3 regions of the Pseudoalteromonas sp. 31A1 genome follow, and region 2 is predicted to be linked to each of the others. Evidence: predicted binding sites of a transcription regulator. Region 2 holds the regulator's gene; each other region holds the start of a gene.
What was found. The regulator FliA, encoded in region 2, starts transcription of late flagellar genes. The targets are predictions, from matches to a motif close to CTAAAGNTNNNNNNNNNNNNGCCGATA.

Region 1: the regulator FliA is predicted to act here: its motif matches at 5,306-5,332, upstream of GQR52_RS04065 (DUF4402 domain-containing protein).
Region 3: the regulator FliA is predicted to act here: its motif matches at 4,101-4,127, upstream of GQR52_RS19250 (DUF5610 domain-containing protein).

Annotation. Positions count from the first base shown of each region.
Region 1 covers NZ_WTKY01000003.1:46,525-53,019, reverse strand. Annotated here, with positions in the region: gene GQR52_RS04095 (sulfite exporter TauE/SafE family protein) at 1-378, shown strand, start outside; gene lgt (prolipoprotein diacylglyceryl transferase) at 392-1,195, shown strand; gene GQR52_RS04085 (thymidylate synthase) at 1,206-2,057, shown strand; gene galU (UTP--glucose-1-phosphate uridylyltransferase GalU) at 2,081-2,959, shown strand; gene GQR52_RS04075 (SPOR domain-containing protein) at 3,663-4,346, shown strand; gene GQR52_RS04070 (SPOR domain-containing protein) at 4,718-5,272, shown strand; gene GQR52_RS04065 (DUF4402 domain-containing protein) at 5,388-5,990, shown strand; gene GQR52_RS04060 (DUF4402 domain-containing protein) at 5,994-6,476, shown strand; gene GQR52_RS04055 (fimbria/pilus periplasmic chaperone) at 6,486-6,495, shown strand, end outside.
Region 2 covers NZ_WTKY01000013.1:26,177-32,671, forward strand. Annotated here, with positions in the region: gene flhF (flagellar biosynthesis protein FlhF) at 1-478, shown strand, start outside; gene GQR52_RS12710 (MinD/ParA family protein) at 471-1,331, shown strand; gene GQR52_RS12715 (RNA polymerase sigma factor FliA) at 1,358-2,068, shown strand; gene cheY (chemotaxis response regulator CheY) at 2,109-2,492, shown strand; gene GQR52_RS12725 (protein phosphatase CheZ) at 2,510-3,283, shown strand; gene GQR52_RS12730 (chemotaxis protein CheA) at 3,299-5,506, shown strand; gene GQR52_RS12735 (chemotaxis response regulator protein-glutamate methylesterase) at 5,565-6,495, shown strand, end outside.
Region 3 covers NZ_WTKY01000034.1:418-6,912, reverse strand. Annotated here, with positions in the region: gene ccoG (cytochrome c oxidase accessory protein CcoG) at 1-456, shown strand, start outside; gene GQR52_RS19270 (serine/threonine protein kinase) at 543-1,517, shown strand; gene GQR52_RS19265 (thiol:disulfide interchange protein DsbA/DsbL) at 1,552-2,175, shown strand; gene GQR52_RS19260 (thiol:disulfide interchange protein DsbA/DsbL) at 2,192-2,830, shown strand; gene trmA (tRNA (uridine(54)-C5)-methyltransferase TrmA) at 2,897-3,994, opposite strand; gene GQR52_RS19250 (DUF5610 domain-containing protein) at 4,157-5,296, shown strand; gene murI (glutamate racemase) at 5,362-6,162, shown strand; gene GQR52_RS19240 (RNA-binding protein) at 6,125-6,495, opposite strand, start outside.

The DNA of each region.
Region 1 (6,495 bases), on a different contig from region 2:
CCTATTTTAGGGGGCGTTTCTGCAATAATGGGCGGGTTATCAGGTTTAATAGGGATTGGCGGCGGAGCTTTAATAGTACCGATGCTTAATTATTTTTCGGTTGATATAAAAAAAGCAATTGGCTGCGCGGCAGCGTGCGGAATTGTTATTGCATTATTTGGCTCTATTGGTTACATCAGCGCAGGCTGGCATGTTACCGATTTAGAGCATGGTTTTGCCGGGTTTGTTTATTTACCTGCATTATTTGGGATTGTTATTACCTCGTGGTTTGTTGCGCCCATTGGCGCCAAAGCAACTCACTATTTACCTGTTAATACAATTAAGAAAGTTTTCGCGGTACTGCTTGTAGTTATCGCAATTAAAATGGTTTTTAGCTAAAGGTTTATTTTTTATGGCACTTGAGTTTCCTCAAATTGATCCAATTATTTTTTCTGTTGGACCGCTAAGCGTACGTTGGTATGGCTTAATGTACTTAATAGGTTTTGCATTTGCGATGTGGTTTGCTAATCGTCAAGCGTCAAAGCCAAATTCGGGTTGGACTAAAGACCAAGTAAGCGATTTACTGTTTTACGGCATGTTAGGGGTAATACTAGGTGGGCGTATTGGCTACGTATTGTTTTACCAGTTTAGTTATTTTATAGAAAACCCACTGTATTTATTTAGGATAGATCAGGGCGGTATGTCGTTCCATGGTGGAACACTTGGCGTTATAACCGCCGTCGCAATTTTTTCGTGGACGCGTAAAAAGTCACTGCTTCAAGTAGGCGACTTTGTTGCACCACTTGTTCCTGTAGGGCTTTTAGCAGGGCGTATTGGTAACTTTATAAACGGTGAGTTATGGGGCCGAGTTACTGACGTGCCATGGGCAATGGTATTTCCAACGGGCGGTCCGCTTGCGCGTCACCCATCGCAGTTATACGAAGCATTTTTTGAAGGCTTAGTGCTGTTTTTAATCCTGCAATGGTTTATTAAAAAACCACGTCCAGCAGGGAGTGTAGCCGGTGTGTTTTTATTAGGTTACGGCGTGTTTAGATTCTGTATTGAATATTTCCGCCAACCCGATGCACAACTAGGTTTATTTGCCGACTTTATTTCAATGGGACAAATATTGTCACTTCCTATGATAGTGGGTGGTTTAGGTTTATTAATTTGGGCATACAAGCAACCACAACGCGTTAAAACAGCTAAGGCATAATTAGAAAAGCATGAAACAATATTTAAAATTATGTCAGCGTATTGTTGACGAAGGTCAGTGGGTCGAAAACAAACGTACCGGTACGCGTTGTTTAACCGTTATTAATGCCGATTTAGAATACGATGTGGCTAATAATAAGTTTCCAATGATCACGACGCGCAAAAGTTACTACAAAGCAGCGATTGCTGAGTTACTAGGATATTTACGCGGGTACGACAGCGCTGAGCAGTTTCGTGAGATTGGCTGTAAAACGTGGGATGCTAACGCAAACGATAACAACGCATGGCTTAATAATCCTCACCGTAAAGGCGAGGACGATATGGGCCGTGTTTATGGCGTACAAGGCCGTGGTTGGCAACGTCCAGATGGCTCAACGCTTGATCAGCTTTCCAAAGTTATTAATAACTTAAAAAATGGCATTGATGACCGTGGTGAAATAATCACGTTTTATAATCCAGGTGAGTTTGAGCTTGGTTGTTTGCGGCCGTGTATGCATACGCACACTTTTTCGCTACTTGGCGATACGCTATATTTAACGTCATACCAGCGAAGCTGTGATGTACCGCTCGGCCTTAATTTCAATCAAATTCAGTGTTTTGTGTTGCTTGCGTTAGTGGCTCAAATTACCGGCCACAAAGCGGGTAAGGCGTATCATAAAATTGCTAATGCACACATTTACGAAAACCAACTTGAACTGATGCGAGACGTGCAGTTAACGCGTGAGCCATTTGAATCACCTCAGTTAAAAATTAATCCAAAAATTAAATCATTAGAAGACATAGAAACGTGGGTAACACGAGACGACTTTGAAGTAATAGGCTATCAATGCCATGAAGCGATTCAATATCCATTTTCAGTATAATAAAAGATTAAGGAAAACATAAAATGAAAGCAGTGATCCCAGTAGCGGGCCTTGGTACTCGTATGTTACCAGCCACTAAAGCAATTCCTAAAGAAATGCTTCCAGTGGTAGACCGTCCTTTAATTCAATATGTAGTAAACGAAGCCGTTGCTGCAGGAATTAAAGAAATAGTGTTAGTAACGCACTCAAGTAAAAATTCAATCGAAAATCACTTCGATACAAGTTTTGAACTAGAAGCTACTTTAGAAAAGCGTGTTAAGCGGCAACTACTTGCCGAAGTGCAAGCAATCTGCCCTAAAGACGTAACCATTATTCACGTACGCCAAGGTGAAGCAAAAGGCTTAGGCCATGCTATTAGTTGTGCAGCGCCTATTATTGGTAACGAACCGTTTGTAGTTATTTTACCAGATGTAATTATTGATGATGTAGAGAGCGATCTTAAAAAAGATAACTTAGCAGAAATGATCGCTAATTTTGAGAAAACCAAGCACAGCCAAATTATGGTAGAACCAGTACCAATGGCACAAGTGAACCAGTTTGGTGTGGTTGATTTAGGTGATGTTGACTTAAAGCAAGGTGAAAGCTCGCCAATTCTTAATATGGTAGAAAAGCCGCCAGTAGATGAAGCTCCATCAAACTTAGCTGTAGTGGGTCGATACGTATTAAGCGAAAATATCTGGCCGTTACTTGCAAAAACTCCGCAAGGTGCAGGCGACGAAATTCAATTAACTGACGCAATTGCGATGTTAATGGAACACGAAAAAGTAGATGCATACGCTATAAAAGGCCGTAGCCACGATTGTGGAAGTAAAATTGGTTACTTAAAAGCAACGATTGAATTTGCACTTCGTCGCGACGAATTTGCCGATGAATTAAAATCATTTATCAAAAAACTGATTTAACAGTTAACGTAAAACATGAAAGGCGCCTATATCGGCGCCTTTTTTTATGAGTTTTATCAGGGCCTGTTTATCTTTCGAGGTTAAATTTGCAGCAGGCTGTTTGGTATTTAAGCAAGGCAGAGCCTATGTAGTGTGGTTATTCCCCATAAATAGGCGATAACGTAGCATAAATGCCAAACATGCGCTGCCCGAAGGGTTCTGCCTCGGGGCAATTTACTCTTTGTTGCCTACATGGATGTAGGTAAGGGGCGTGAGCAGGACGCGGAAGCTTTACTCGGTTTTTACTTATTCTTACATGGATGTAAGCCAGTAGAATAACGCAGGAGCAGTTATCGAGCCCACTAGGTTACAAACCTCGCGCCGCGATTAAATGGCCCCTAGATTGAACAAATTTTAATCCTGAAAGGTCAACAGGCCCTAGAATAAAATAAGAAAAGGAATAGCTCTAAAATAAAAGTTTTTAAGTCATTACAGACATATTGTTATTTATGTTGTAAAGTTTGTGTTAATTGGCATTGAATTTGTATTAAATAATGCTCTCAAGGAAGGGGTGGAGTATGCAGCGTTGTGTTTTACGAAATACTGACAAGCATGCGAAGAGCTAAGTTTTATAGCTCACAGCTTAAATAAAGTTAAACGCTTTCTTGTGAGAATGTTTAACTGAAATGTAGTGTAAAAACACTGCTTTCAGGACAACTAATACATGTTTATATATAAAAAAAATAATATTGGGCTTTTACTTAGCTTGCTAATGCTTTTATTTGGTACAGCATGCAGCGTCTCGCCTGAAATAAAAACCATTGATGAACAACCTCAAAGTAACTCGCCTGACTACGTATCAATTACAGCCCTTGAACTTGCACAGCTAAAAGATGCCGCAATGCAGTGGCAACAAGCTCGTGAAGGCATAGAGCGAATTTTAAGATTAGAAAAAGAAATAACTTACCTCGTAAATCATATCGATATTATAAACAGCAAAGCTATTGCGCAGTCTAATCAAGGGTATAGCAGCAAGTCTGTACGCTCACCACGAAACACACGTAATGTTAAATCACGCCAACAAGTTAAACAAAATTACAGTAATAAAAAACAAACTGTAAAATTAAATAAACCTAAACATGTATTTGCTTTACAGGTAGCTTCGGTTGACTCAGAGCAAGGTGTGGCTAAAGCATGGCAAGAGCTAAATACTAAAGCAGCACCGTTGTTTAGAGACAAAATATTGACTAACGTAGAAACCGCCAAAATAAACGACAAAATGTTTTACAGGCTGAAACTTGGCTCTTACCAAAACTTTAAAAATGCAAAAGCAGACTGTGACGTATTCAAGTTATATAAACTCGATTGCATAGTAAGTAACTACACTGATAAGCCAGTAAAGCTTTAGCGCACAGCATGTAATATCAATCTACAATAATACCTAATCAATTTGAAGGATTAGACCTGACGCTAACTTCGCTAATAATTTTTGATATACGACGGCATGTATGCCGGAGTTAGAGCAATGCAGCAACAATTAGTGATACCAACTAAATGATGAAATTTTGCCTTGTTATCGATATGGCTTTTCTTACCTCAAAATAAACTACTTAATTAAAAAGTTGCTATAAAGTGGCGCAAAATTTGCTTTGATTTATTATCTTGGTTAGTAGAGTGCATTTTGCAATGCGGTATTTTAAGTCTTGTCATTTAATATCAGTTTTATTCTTATCTTTTTATTTATATGGATGTAGCAGCGCAACTGTAAATAACGAGAGCGTGCAGCATTCTTTAATTACTGATAAACAAGTAAAAGAGTATGTTTCGCAGTGGCACTTACAGCAAGAAAGCATTGGTCGTTTAACTGCTATGGAAGATGATTTACAGCTGTTAATTATGGCGTTATCGTCTCGAAGTGAATTAACTGAAAACCCTCCTTTACTCATGCAAAGTAAAACCGATATCACCTATGGTAATCAGCCTTCACAGAATTTGGAACCGACGGCACTAAATAACACTCCCGAAGTAAAAACACCAAACTTACAAAATTCAGAACTCACCTTAACAGATGAAACTAAAATTGGAGCACAGCTTGGTTGGTATTTAAAGCCAGAGCTTGTTAAAGCAAGAGTCGAAAGGCTTAAGCAATTATACCCCAGTGCATTTACTCAATTTAATTTTACTATGTTTGAACGTAAAAATAATAATATGACTTTGTATGGATTACGTGTAGGTCCATTTAAAAACGATGCTCAAGTAAGTGCGTTTTGTTATTTAGCTAATCAGCTTGATCAAGTATGTAATATTGCTGCTTTTGTCGGAAAACCAATATAATTAATAAATTAGGCCTTTTAAACTTATATAGTATTAAAGTATTTGTACTAATAGTCGATACTAACTATAGTTGGGCAAATATTTGATAAAGCCCATTTTCTTATAAGGATTTAGCATGAAGTTTTATTTATCTGCATTAGCTGTAGCCACCGTGGTCAGCTCGTTTAGCACTTATGCTGCTACAGAGTCATTTGAAGCGAAAGTAACAGTACAAAATGCTGTAGTACTCACAAAAGATAACGATTTAAATTTTGGTACTATTCGTGCTATTTCAGATCCATTAGGCGCCGAACAAGCAACGCTGACAGTTAATCCTGATCCAGCTGCTAGCAATGTTACTTCACAAGATAATCCAACTGGTAACGCTGCGAGTATCTCAATAATTGAAGGTGGTGAAGCGGGCGCTTTTAGTGTGTCAGATGTAGTACCAAATTCTATTTTAACCATTAGCGACCCATTAAATACTTTAGTACAACCTTTAGCTGGTCAAGGGTTGAATGAACCTGATTTTACTGTAGGTGCTTGGACTTACTTTATAACGAGCGGCACTAATGCTGGTGGATTATATACAAGTGCTACGCCCAACCTACAAGCTGGCGTTGATGGCGCTGTATCATTTAATATAGGCGCGACTCTTTCTACTTCATCAAACGCATCAAGTGTGGATTACCCTGATGGTGAGTATTCTGGTAGCTTTAATATTGAAGTGTCATATTAATTAGTGTTTAAACAAACAATGCGCTTTTTGTATGTTTCTGCTTGGCTTTCGTTAATGTTTAGCGAGCAAGCCTATAGCGCAAGCATACAACAAGAAGCGCTTAATTTTGGCACTTTAGTTATCCCTCAAAATAATACTTTAAGCTCTATAACCATTAGCCATGAAGGTGAAATAATCACATTTGGTAGTATTTACGTATTAACTGAGGGTAATCCCGCAGAACTTTTATTTACTGATTTACCTCCCCTTACTCAAATATCGTTTAACAAAACGAGTGACTCTACATTGCAAAGTGAAGCGCTAGGAGCTAATAGTGCCAAGTTTTCGGTTGTATTAGTGGATTTACCAAGAACGCAAACTAGCGATGAATTTGGAGAGCTTTTACTCAAAGTAGGTGGCCGTTTAATAACGACAGGGACTAGCCAAAGTTACTTAGATGGTCGTTTTATTACTGACACCCAATTAGAAATTACGATTGATTACTAAAGGAAAAACATGCTTTATA
Region 2 (6,495 bases):
AAAGCAAGTTAAAGATGCTAATGAATTAGCTGAAGTTTTATATCATTTACGAAATAAACGTCTAGTATTAATTGATACAGCAGGTATGAGTCAGCGAGATTTACGTTTAACTGAGCAGTTAAACACGTTAATGCGTAACCAACGTGTGGATATTCGCAGCTACTTAGTACTAAGCGCGACGGCACAAATTAATGTATTACAAGAAACAGTACGTCACTTTAAAAAAGTACAGTTAAGTGGTTGTATTTTCACTAAGTTAGATGAATCATTAAGTTTGGGTGAGATTATTAGTATTGCGATTCAAAATCGCCTTCCAATAGGGTATCTTACTAACGGTCAACGAGTGCCAGAAGATATTCGTGTTGCAAATGCTGAAAAACTAGTGAAAAAGGCTGAGCAGTTATATTTAAAAAGAGCAAAAGCACAACATTCAAGGCACCAAGCAGTGGCGCCAAGTACAGTAGGGATGTATGATTAACACAGTATTAGATCAAGCAAGCGGCCTGCGCAAAATGAGTCAAAACAATAACAACGGCGTAAAAGTTATCGCTGTAACCGGTGGTAAAGGTGGGGTGGGGAAAACAAATGTTTCTCTAAATACCGCTATTGCACTAGGGCAACAAGGTAATAGAGTATTAGTGCTGGATGCTGACCTAGGTTTAGCAAACTGTGATGTGATGCTTGGTTTACGTGTAGAGCGCAATTTATCACACGTTTTGTCAGGTGAATGTGAGCTTGACGAGATTTTAGTTGAAGGGCCTGCTGGTATTAAAATTGTACCTGCTACATCGGGCTCGCAAAGTATGGTTGAATTATCGCCATCTGAGCATGCCGGGCTAATTCGTGCATTTAGCGAATTGAATACCGAATTTGATATTTTAATTGTAGATACAGCCGCTGGTATTTCAGACATGGTGCTAAGCTTCTCACGAGCAGCACAAGATGTAATGGTTGTAGTGTGCGATGAACCAACATCAATAACCGATGCTTACGCACTTATTAAAGTATTAAGCCGCGAGCACGGTGTTTATAAGTTCAAAATTGTTGCCAATATGGTCCGCAGTATGCGTGAAGGCACTGAATTGTTTGCAAAACTATCTAAAGTTACCGATCGCTTTTTAGATGTTTCAATGGAGCTAGTAGCAACGGTTCCTTATGACGAAAATATGCGCAAAGCAACACGTCGCCAAAAGGTGATTGTTGAGCTCTTTCCAAGTTCGCCAGCCGCTCTCGCGTTTAAAGCGCTGGCGACAAAAGCAGTTAAATGGCCAATACCAAATCAACCATCTGGGCATTTAGAGTTTTTCATTGAGAAACTAGTAAACGGCTAATTATGACAACATTGGTGAATAGAGCTATGGGATATCAATCAACACAAAACTTAAATGTGATTGTTGAGAAACATGCATCACTTGTTAAAAAAGTGGCATGTCATCTAATTGCTCGATTACCACCTAGCGTTCAGCTTGATGATTTAATTCAATCAGGAATGATAGGTTTAATAGAAGCTTCAAAAAACTTTGATGCAACAAAAGGCGCAAGCTTTGAAACCTTCGCCGGTATTCGTATTCGCGGGGCTATGCTTGATGAAATGCGCCGTGGTGATTGGGCTCCTCGTTCAGTACACCGTAAAAGCCGACAAGTTGCAGAAGCAATTACTGGGCTCGAAAGCAGTTTGAATCGCGAACCAACAGATATAGAAGTTGCTGAAAAACTTGAAATTTCACTCAATGAGTACCATCATATTTTAAATGATGTTAATACCAGTAAAGTATTAGGCATAGAAGACCTTGGTGTAGATGAGGATGTTATTACTCCCGTAGGCCAAGATTTAGCGCTAGACAAACCTTTTAATAATGTTAAAAATGATCGGTTTAATGAGTCTTTGCTAAATGCAATAAAGTCATTACCAGAGCGTGATGCAATGGTACTTTCTTTATACTATAACGATGAAATGAATTTAAAAGAAATAGGACATATACTCGATGTAAGCGAATCGCGTGTAAGTCAGATACATGGTCAGGCGATGATTAAGCTTAAAGCTAAAATCAATGACTGGATAAACTAGTAGTAAGTAAACTAAGGTTAATACCTCACTGGGGGATGTTTTGGATAAAAACATGAAAATTCTTGTAGTTGATGATTTTTCAACGATGAGACGAATTATAAAAAACCTATTACGTGACTTAGGTTTCACTAATGTTCAAGAAGCTGATGACGGGTCTACAGCTTTGCCTATGTTACAAAATCAAGTATTTGATTTTGTGGTTACAGATTGGAATATGCCGGGAATGCAAGGTATTGACCTTTTAAGAGCAATTCGTGCAGATGATAAGTTAAAACATATCCCTGTATTGATGGTAACGGCAGAAGCTAAAAAAGAACAAATAATAGCTGCAGCGCAAGCTGGCGTTAATGGTTATATTGTTAAGCCATTTACGGCTGGAACATTAAAAACTAAATTAGAAAAAGTATTTGAACGCTTAGGCTAATGATGGGGGAGAGGCTTATGTCAGCACCAGCTGCGCCTCAAATAACGTTAGAACAAGCTCGTCAACTCGTCATTTATTTAGAAAACGATGAGCAAGATAAAGCTAATCAGTTGATTTTAGAGACAGCTTCGCAAGAGCAGTCTAAATTATTTGCTGAAGTTGGGAAGTTGACTCGTCAACTGCACGAAGCACTTAAAAGCTTTGAGCTTGATACTCGCTTAACTAACATAACGACAGATGCGATTCCAGATGCTAAAAAGCGGCTTAATTATGTTATAGAAATGACAGAAAATGCGGCTAATAAAACAATGGATGCTGTTGAGGCTAGTTTACCTATAGCTCAGCAACTTGCAGATGAAATATCTCATATCAAACCGACATGGGATCGTTTAATGAGCCGGGAGATTGAGCTTGGTGAGTTTAAACAACTTTGCCATAGTATCGATAAGTTTATGAATAACTCTCATCATAAAACGGATGAGCTTCAAAGCTTAATGACAAATGTACTAATGGCTCAAGACTATCAAGACTTAACAGGTCAAGTTATTCGCCGTGTTATAGAACTTGTTAGAGAAGTAGAAGAAAGCTTACTTCATCTTTTAACAGCGTTTGCTGAACAAGATGACAGTGACAACACAGCGAATAAAGTAGAACAACAAAAAATAAAAGAACCAGTTGCCACACAAACTTTAGCAGGTCCTGAAGGCCCTATTATTGATAAAGAATCGCGTAATGATGTTGTATCTGATCAAGATGAAGTCGATGATCTTTTATCAAGTTTGGGCTTCTAAGAGGAGAGTAACTGCATGTTTGAAGTCGATGAAGATATTTTACAAGACTTTCTTGTAGAGGCAGGAGAAATCCTAGAGCTTTTATCTGAACAGTTAGTTGAACTGGAAAATAATCCAGAAGATACCGAGTTACTAAATGCCATATTTAGAGGCTTTCACACTGTAAAAGGTGGTGCAGGTTTTTTAGCTATGACAGAACTTGTTGATGCTTGCCACGGCGCTGAAAACGTATTTGATTTACTACGTCAAGGCGTGCGAACGGTCAATTCAGAGTTAATGGATGTTATTTTACAAGCGCTCGACACCATTAATGAAATGTTCGCGACTATCCAAAATAGGGATAAGCCAGAACCAGCAGATCCTGAGTTACTTCAAACCCTCCATATTTTGGGCCTACCTCCAACAGAAGCCGAGCTTAACGGAGTCGCTTCAGAAACTGACGTTGAACAACCTCTTGATGAAGTAGTTGATACGCCAATAGCTGATGAGGAAGATCCATTTGCATTTGATGAAATGTTTAGCGGAACTCCTTCGGTTAGTGATGCTGAAATAAACGAAATCACTGAAGATGAATTTGAAAACTTACTTGATGAACTACACGGTAAAGGACAAGGTCCTGCAGTTGAAAAGCCAGTAGCAAGTAGCAGTGATTTTAATGGTGATATTACTGATGATGAATTTGACAGCTTATTAGACGAGTTACATGGAGTTGGCAGTTTTGGTGAGGTTGAGAGTAAAGCACCTGAGCAAAGTAGTGTAGTTAAAGCACCTGTAGAACCAGCTAAACCAGCGTCAAATACTGCTAATTCATCAGATGATGAAATTAGTGATGATGAATTTGAAGCGCTTCTTGATGAACTTCATGGTAAAGGCACTGCACCTAAATCAATAGAAAGCACTCCAGCTGTGAAACAGCCCAATATCCCAGCTAAACCAGCTGCAAAAGCGAGTGTGCCTGTAAAAAAACCAGAACCTGTAAAAGCACCCGCTTCTAAACCGGTAGAAAAACCGGTTGCTAAAGCAGCGCCAGCAACGCCTAAAAAATCAGCGCCACCAGCAGCAGAGACGACAGTTCGCGTAGATACAAAACGACTTGACCAAATTATGAATATGGTTGGTGAGTTAGTACTTGTGCGAAATCGTTTGGTTAGTTTAGCGACCAATTCAGACAGTGAAGCAATGGGTAAAGCAATCTCTAACTTAGATGTAGTGACTGCTGATATTCAAGGCGCGGTTATGCAAACGCGAATGCAACCAATTAAAAAGGTATTTGGTCGTTTCCCTCGCGTAGTACGCGATTTAGCACGCAGCTTAAACAAAGACATTGACTTACAACTTGTAGGTGAAGAAACCGATTTAGATAAAAACTTAGTGGAAGCACTAGCCGATCCGCTTGTGCATTTAGTTCGAAACTCAGTTGACCACGGTATTGAAATGCCAGCTGTTCGTGAGGCTGCCGGTAAGCCTAGAACAGGTAATGTTACTTTATCAGCGTCTCAGGAAGGCGACCATATTTTGTTGACCATTAAAGATGATGGCGCTGGTATGGATGCTGAGAAACTGAAAAAAATAGCAATTAGTAAAGGCGTGCTCGATCACGATCAAGCGAGTCGACTTTCTGACACTGAAGCATACAACCTAATTTTTGCACCTGGCTTTTCTACAAAAGAAGAGATATCTGACATTTCAGGTCGTGGTGTTGGAATGGATGTGGTGAAAACTAAAATCACCCAATTAAACGGCTCTGTAAGTATTCAATCTGAGTTAGGTGTAGGTACTATTTTAGAGATAAAAGTACCACTTACCTTAGCCATATTACCGACCTTAATGGTAATTGTTGGCGCACAAACATTTGCGTTACCACTTGCAGGTGTTAGTGAAATATTCAACTTAGATTTAACGAAAACAAATGTGGTTGATGGGCAATTAACAATTATTGTGCGTAAAAAGGCAATACCGTTATTCTACCTCGAGCACTGGTTAGTTAAAGGCTCAGATCGTTCACAGCGAAAAGCAAAAGGCCATGTAGTTATTGTGCAAATTGGTACGCAGCAAATTGGTTTTGTTGTTGACTCATTAATTGGCCAAGAAGAAGTAGTGATTAAGCCGCTTGATGCGTTACTTCAAGGAACACCAGGTATGGCAGGTGCTACAATAACTTCGGATGGTGGCATTGCACTGATTTTAGACGTTCCAAACATGTTAAAACATTACGCAGGCTAATAATAAAGTAGGTATATATTTAATATATACCTACGCATAAATTTAATAAGAGAGCTAAATGGCCGTTAAAGTTTTAGTTGTTGATGATTCAAGCTTTTTTCGCCGCAGGGTAAGCGAAATTCTTGAGCAAGATAGCGACATACAAGTTATAGGCTTTGCTGTGAATGGCAGAGAAGCTGTTGAAAAAGCAGCTCAGCTACGTCCAGATATGATCACTATGGATGTCGAAATGCCTGTGCTTGATGGTATTAGTGCAGTTAAAGAGATAATGGCGAGTAATCCAACCCCGATCTTAATGTTTTCATCACTAACACGTGATGGCGCAACAGCAACGTTTGATGCGCTAGATGCTGGAGCAATGGATTTTTTACCGAAAAAATTTGAAGACATCGCTCGCAATAATGAAGACGCTATAAAGCTTTTACAAAATAAAGTGAAAGATATAGGGCGAAGACGTTTACCGCGAACGTTTAAAGCTGCAACACCACCTAAGCCAGTAATATCAACTAAACCGATAACAAGCTCACTTTCGCAAAGAACAAACATACTAACACCTTCGATAAAACAACCCGATAGAAGCTTTCAAAGAGCAGCCCCTACAACATCGTCAGGTTCAAATATTGCCTCAATGCGAGCAAGTGGAAAGCAATACCAGCTTGTGGCTATTGGCACTTCTACAGGTGGCCCTGTTGCACTACAAACTATACTGACTCAATTGCCAGCTAATTTCCCTCACCCTATTTTACTTATTCAGCATATGCCTGCAGCTTTTACACCTGCATTTGCGGCACGTTTAAATGGCCTGTGCCAAATAAAAGTGAAAGAAGCGCAACAAGGTGACCGCTTACAACCAGGAACGGCTTATCTAGCGCCTGGCGGACAGCAGATGATGGTAGAAGGGCGTGGTGCAAATAGAACACTGCGCGTATTTGAAGATCATAGCGAGAGAATAAGTTATAAACCGAGTGTAGATGTAACTTTTGCCAGTG
Region 3 (6,495 bases), on a different contig from region 2:
ACAGAGCGAAACCTCGAAACCCCAGAAAATAAAACGAATCCACTACGAGCTAAAATCATTGGTTACACGGTCATACTTGTTGTGCTTACGGGAGCACTTGTAGCTAATATAGCGCTGCGTAAAACAATGGACTTTGATATCATTCGTGATCGAAACCAATTATATCGTGTCGATTTTGATGGTTTAGTAGAGAACACCTACACATTAAAGGTAATCAACAAGGCGCAGTACGAGCAAACTTTTAATATTAAAGTGCAAGGGTTAGATAACTTTAAGTATATTGGTAAGCAGTCATTTACTGTGCAGGCAGGGCAATCTCATAATGTGCCATTGTCGCTTGTAATGGACCCTTATGATTTGAAGGTGTCGATGACAGAGTTTAACTTTGTGCTTTCACCGGTAGATGAGCCGGATGAGACAATATCGCAGTCGAGTAACTTTTTTAAAGCGCGATAATCACAACCTACCTTAAATAGGTAAGTTGATATAGCAATTAACAAAAGCGGGTATATAACCCGCTTTTTATTTTATATAAGAAGAGTATGAGTAAATTTAGTTTTATTGACTTAACACCTGACCTAATACTCGATGCAATAGAAAGCGTAGGTGTGTACGCTGAATCTGGTTTGTTGGCACTCAATAGCTATGAAAACAGAGTGTACCAATTTAAAGCCGATGATGGCCTGCGTTACGTAGTGAAGTTTTATCGCCCAGAGCGCTGGAGTAGGGAGCAAATTCAAGAAGAGCATGATTTTGCATTTGAACTGGCAGAAGCGGAAGTGCCTGTTGTTGCCCCTATTTTATATAATGGACAAAGCTTGTTTGAACACGAAGGTTATTTGTTTGTGTTGTTTCCAAGTGTCGGCGGGCGTTTATTCGAGGTTGATAATTTAGACCAGCTTGATGTAATGGGGCGTTTAATTGGCCGTATGCACCAAGTCGCTAAAACAAAACCTTTTACTTATAGGCCAACAGTTACCTGCGAGGAGTATTTACATACAGCCAAAGTTCATCTTCAAAAAAGTAACTTAGTGCCTATGGGAATAAATACTGCCTTTTATACTATTTTAGATTTAGTGATAGAGCAGGCGCAAAAACAGTATAAAGATGTGCAAAGTATTCGCTTACATGGTGACTGCCACGTTGGTAATATTTTGTGGGCAGGTGATGCGCTCATGTTTGTTGACTTAGATGACAGCCGCCAAGGTCCTGCAATCCAAGATTTATGGATGATGCTCAGTGGCGATAGAGCGACGCAACTGTTACAGTTAGACACCCTTGTGAGTGCGTATGAAGAGTTTTGTGATTTTGATCACTCTCAACTCAAATTAATTGAACCGCTGCGAGCGATGCGTATTATCCATTATATGGGATGGGTAGCTAAACGATGGAGCGATCCTGCCTTTGTGCGGAACTTTACATGGTTTGCTGATGACAAATACTGGGAGCAACAAATTTTAGCACTGAAGGAGCAACTTGCAGCACTGCAAGAAGCACCGTTAAAGTTATTGCCGTAATATTTTATTTAAAGACAAGTACAACGAGATACAAATGCTTAAAAAATTAAAACTGAGTTTATTACTTTTATGTTTACCATTTGCAGCACTTGCTGCACAGTTTGAAGTTGATAATCAATACACTGTTATTGATGTAGACAAAAGTACATCACCACAAGTAACCGAGTTTTTCTCATTTTACTGTCCACATTGCTTTAAGTTTGAACCAGTAGCAAAAGCAATTGAACAAGGCTTGCCAGAAGGCGCGGAGTTTATTAAAAACCACGTGAACTTTTTAGGTGGCGTGTCGCCACAAGCACAAAGTAATTTAAGCTTTGCCTACTTAATTGCTAAGCAGCATGGTCAGGCGCAGAGTATTAGCGATCAAATTTTTAAAAGTATTCATGTTCAGCGTGCTCCTTTAACTGAAATGAAAGACGTTAAAAAATTACTTGAAGTAAACGGTATTGATAGCGCAACGTTTGATCAAGAAATTGCAAGCATGCCAGTTATTTCGGCTGAGCAAGCAATGCAAAACAAACAAAATAAATATTCAAAATTAGGCGCACTTACAGGTGTACCTACTTTTATTGTTAACGATAAATATAAAATAAACCTCAACACCATCAAAAATCAAAAAGAACTTGATGAGTTAGTAGCGTTTTTATTAGCACTATAAATTTCGGAGCATAATAATGATTAAATTAGTTAAAGCAGGTTTGCTTGCAGTACTACTTCCTATGGCGGCAACAAGCTTTGCAGCAACGTATGAAGAAGGCGTGCATTACGACGTTGTTTCTGAGCGCGCAACAAAAAAGCCAGAAATTAAAGAGTTTTTCTCATTTTACTGCCCTGCATGTAATAACATGGAAGCACTAATTGGTGAGTTTAAGCCTAAGCTTGATAAAAACGTTAAATTTAAAAAGAGCCATGTTGATTTTGTAGGTGTACGCGACCCAGAAAACCAACAGATGATGAGCCAAGCACTCGCTACTGCAGAAGTGCTTCCGCAAAAAGATAAAATTGTCTCTGCAATCTTTAATCATATTCATACAAAGCGCGCTAGTTTTAATGAGCTTGCAGATGTAAAAGATATATTTGTAGCGCAGGGCGTTGATGGCGATAAGTTTGATAAGCTGTTTAAAAGCTTCTCGGTACGTACGCTGAGCTCTAAAATGAAACGCGATCAAGACTACTTTAAAGAAAAAGGCGCACTACGTGGCGTACCTACATTTATTGTAAATGGTAAGTATAAATTAAACCTAGGTCGTGAGTCGGGTATTACTGAACCAGAAGATATTAGCAAACTGATTAATTACTTAGCTAACAAGTAAGTTTAGCTAAAACTAAAAAAGCTCCTACAAGGAGCTTTTTTTATGGGTAACGTTTACTGAGCGTATTTATTTGCGCTGCAAGAAAACACCCGACTCAATGTGATGTGTATATGGGAACTGATCAAATATAGCAAAGCGCTTAACGTTGTGCGTACGTGTTAGGTGATCAAGGTCACGCTCAAGGGTTTCAGGATTACACGATATATAAATTATGCTTTCGTAGTTAGCTACTAAGTCACACGTTAATTCATCCATGCCCGCGCGCGGTGGATCAACTAATATGGTTTGGCAGTCATAGCTTTTAAGGTCAATACCGTCTAAACGAGAGAAAGTACGCTCGCCATTCATTGCTTGAGTAAACTCTTCACTAGACATACGAATAATATCTAAGTTCTCTACGTTATTTTTAGCAATATTGTATTGAGCAGAATGAACAGATGATTTTGATATTTCTGTTGCTAATACTTTATTAAAACAGCCCGCTAACGCAATTGAAAAGTTACCGTTACCGCAATACAGTTCTAATAAATCATTTTTAAGTGGTTTACATAAATCTTGCGCCCACTCCAGCATATTAATATTTACTTTTGCATTAGGCTGAGTAAAGCTATTTTCTACTTGTTGATAAATAAGCTCTTGACCATTAACTGTTAAACGCTCAGTTACAAAGTCATCACCCAGCACTTCTTTTTGTTTGCGAGCACGGCCGATAAAGTCAATTTTGTATTTACTGCTTAGTTTTTCTTTAAGCGCTTTAATTTCACTTAACCATTCATCATCAAGTGGTTTGTGATAAAGCAAGCTTACTAAAATTTCACCGCTTAGCGTGGATAGGTAATCGATTTGAAATAACTTACGACGTAATATTTCACAAGGCTTAAGATGCTCAATCATCACCTGCATTATTTCACCAACTAGAGGCGCTGCTGGATCAAATGTATCAACACGGATTTTTTCTTTTGTTTGTTGATCAAACATAATGTGAAACAGATCGTCACCGTCGTGCCATACTCTAAATTCAGCACGTTGGCGGTAGTTAGTTGGCTCTGAGCTAAATACTTCTAGTTGCTCCACACCAAAACGTTGGAACTGTGCACTAATACGCTGCTCTTTTTCACTTAACTGCGTTTGGTACTGTGTGGTATCTATTTTAATAACTGCCATTAACGCTACTACCTTATCTAAGATCTGTTTATCGGCGCTATTGTAGGGAGCGCTGCGTATTTGTCTAGTTTTGGCTAGCATTTATGCTGTTTTATTGAACATTGTACTTTAGTTTTTGTTGTTATAGCCGATAATAAACTACGCACGCTTAGGAGACGAATCATGAAAATAGGTAATTATGGCTTTACGCCAAACAACAACATCAATAAATTCAATAATAAAGCTGATATACAGCAACCTACAATTACGTCTCCTCAAGATAGCTATCAACAACGAGGCCGAGAGTTGGCCGCAAAGGTGCTTGGCGATAAAATGGCTGAGCAGCTTGGATTGCCTATCGCAGAAAAAAAAGCAGATAAACCACTATTTGATTTTGATGAAATAGTAAAAAACGTACTCGATTTTGTAAGTCGTGCTGTTAATAAAGCAAAAGCTAATGGCGCTGATGACGAAAAGCTCAAAGATATGTTAGGCGACGCGCGCAAAGGAGTCCAAATAGGGATTGACGACGCTGTTGATGAACTCAAAGGTACAGGTGTATTTAATGATGACATGGAAGAGGGGATTAATAAGTCCAAAGAGGGAATTTACAATGGGCTCGATAAGTTTGAAGAGTCGTTATTTAACCCACAACCTGCCAGCGTAAATATAAGCCAGGCTCAATATGTCAGTATGACGAGTAATGCAGAGTATAAATTTACCACCGCAGAGGGTGACGAGGTAAGTATTAGCTTTGCAGATGCATTTGAATCTCAGTCGGCAAGTGGCTATCAGCAAAACAGTAATAGCGAGTCGTTTGCAAGCTCATCATCGCAATCTCGACAGGTATCATTTTCGATGTCGGTTAATGGTGACTTAAATGAGCAAGAGCAAGAAGCTATTAATGCAATGATGGAAGACTTACAAGATCTAAGTAAAACCTTTTTTGGTGGTGATTTAGATGAAGCATTTGAACAAGCGCAAGAGCTGAGTTTAGACAGCGATCAGCTGGTGGCTTTTTCTATGGATTTACGCCAAACAAAAACAATAGCAACAGTTAAAAGCTATGAAGAATATAGACCAGCACCAGAAAAACGAGTAGCGGAAGGTTTAGCTCCTTTTAATGATGACCTTAAAAATGCTTTTGAAAAAGCGGGTGAGCTTGGATTACAAAATCAGCTAGCTGGCATTCTCCAATGGTTAAATCAAGATCAGGAGCAAATAGATAAGTTAGTGGATTACACAAAGTCTATGTTCGAAAACCTTAATCAGTTAAATTCGGCAGCCGACGAGCTTGCTGATTTAGAAACCACGCAAAGTTAAACTACTTTCTTTTATAAATATCTCATGGCAAACTGCCGTTCTTAAAGTAAAGTGGGAACGGTAGTTTGTCAGCGCATATAATGGTCTTTGATTCAGGTATTGGTGGAACTACTGTACTTGAGCATATAAAGCAAAGTATCCCCAATGCTCAGTACAGTTATTTTATGGATAATGCATTACTACCTTATGGTGCTCAATCCCAAAAAACAATCATTAACCGATTATGCTCACTTATTCATTTCATCAAAGCTAATACGCTTAACGTTGATTTAATTGTAATAGCGTGTAATACCGCTTCTACATCTGCACTTAGCGCTGTTCGCCAAATGACAGATATTCCTATAGTAGGTGTTGTGCCAGCAATAAAGCCTGCGGCAGAGTTAACACGTTCAAATCATATTGGCTTATTAGCCACACCGGCAACGGTCGCCAGTTCATACACTAAAACATTAATTACTGAGCATGCACGTAATGTAACCGTTAATCTATATAGCAGTGTGGAGTTAGTAACTTTAGCTGAGCAATACTTTTTTACAGAGTCTTTTGATACAAACAAGTTGCATCAAGTGCTTGATGACCTACATATAGATAAAACTATAGATGTACTTGTATTAGGATGTACGCACTTTCCAATATTAGCAGAGCCTATTAGTCAGTATTTTAAAGGGAATGTAAAATTACTTGATTCAGGTGTAGCGATAGCAAACAGAGTCAACTACCTACTTAACCAACTTAACTTGTGTGTGAATAAACTAACAGACATAAAAAAGCCGCTGCAATATTATGCAACGGCTGATGTGTTTAGCAATAAGCTAGCGGTAAAGCTAGTTACACTGACTGATCCGTCTCAGTACGTAGAGCATTAGAATCATCTTCTTGTTTTTGTTTTGCTTCACGTACCTTTAAAGTACGTTGTTGGAACTCGCTATCGTTCAAGTTAGCAATTGCATTGTCTGCATCAGCTTGCGCCATTTCAACAAAACCAAAGCCACGACGCTTGCCAGTATTCTTATCCTTTAATAAACGAACATTGAATACTTTGCCTTGTTCTTCAAATAATGCACGAACCACACCTTCGTTTGCACGATAAGGAAGGTTACCAACATAAAGCGTTTTTGTTTTAACTTCAGCTTCTTCAGTCACATCAGATGACATTGCAGCAATAGCAATCGCACCTATTAATAAACCAGCACCAAATA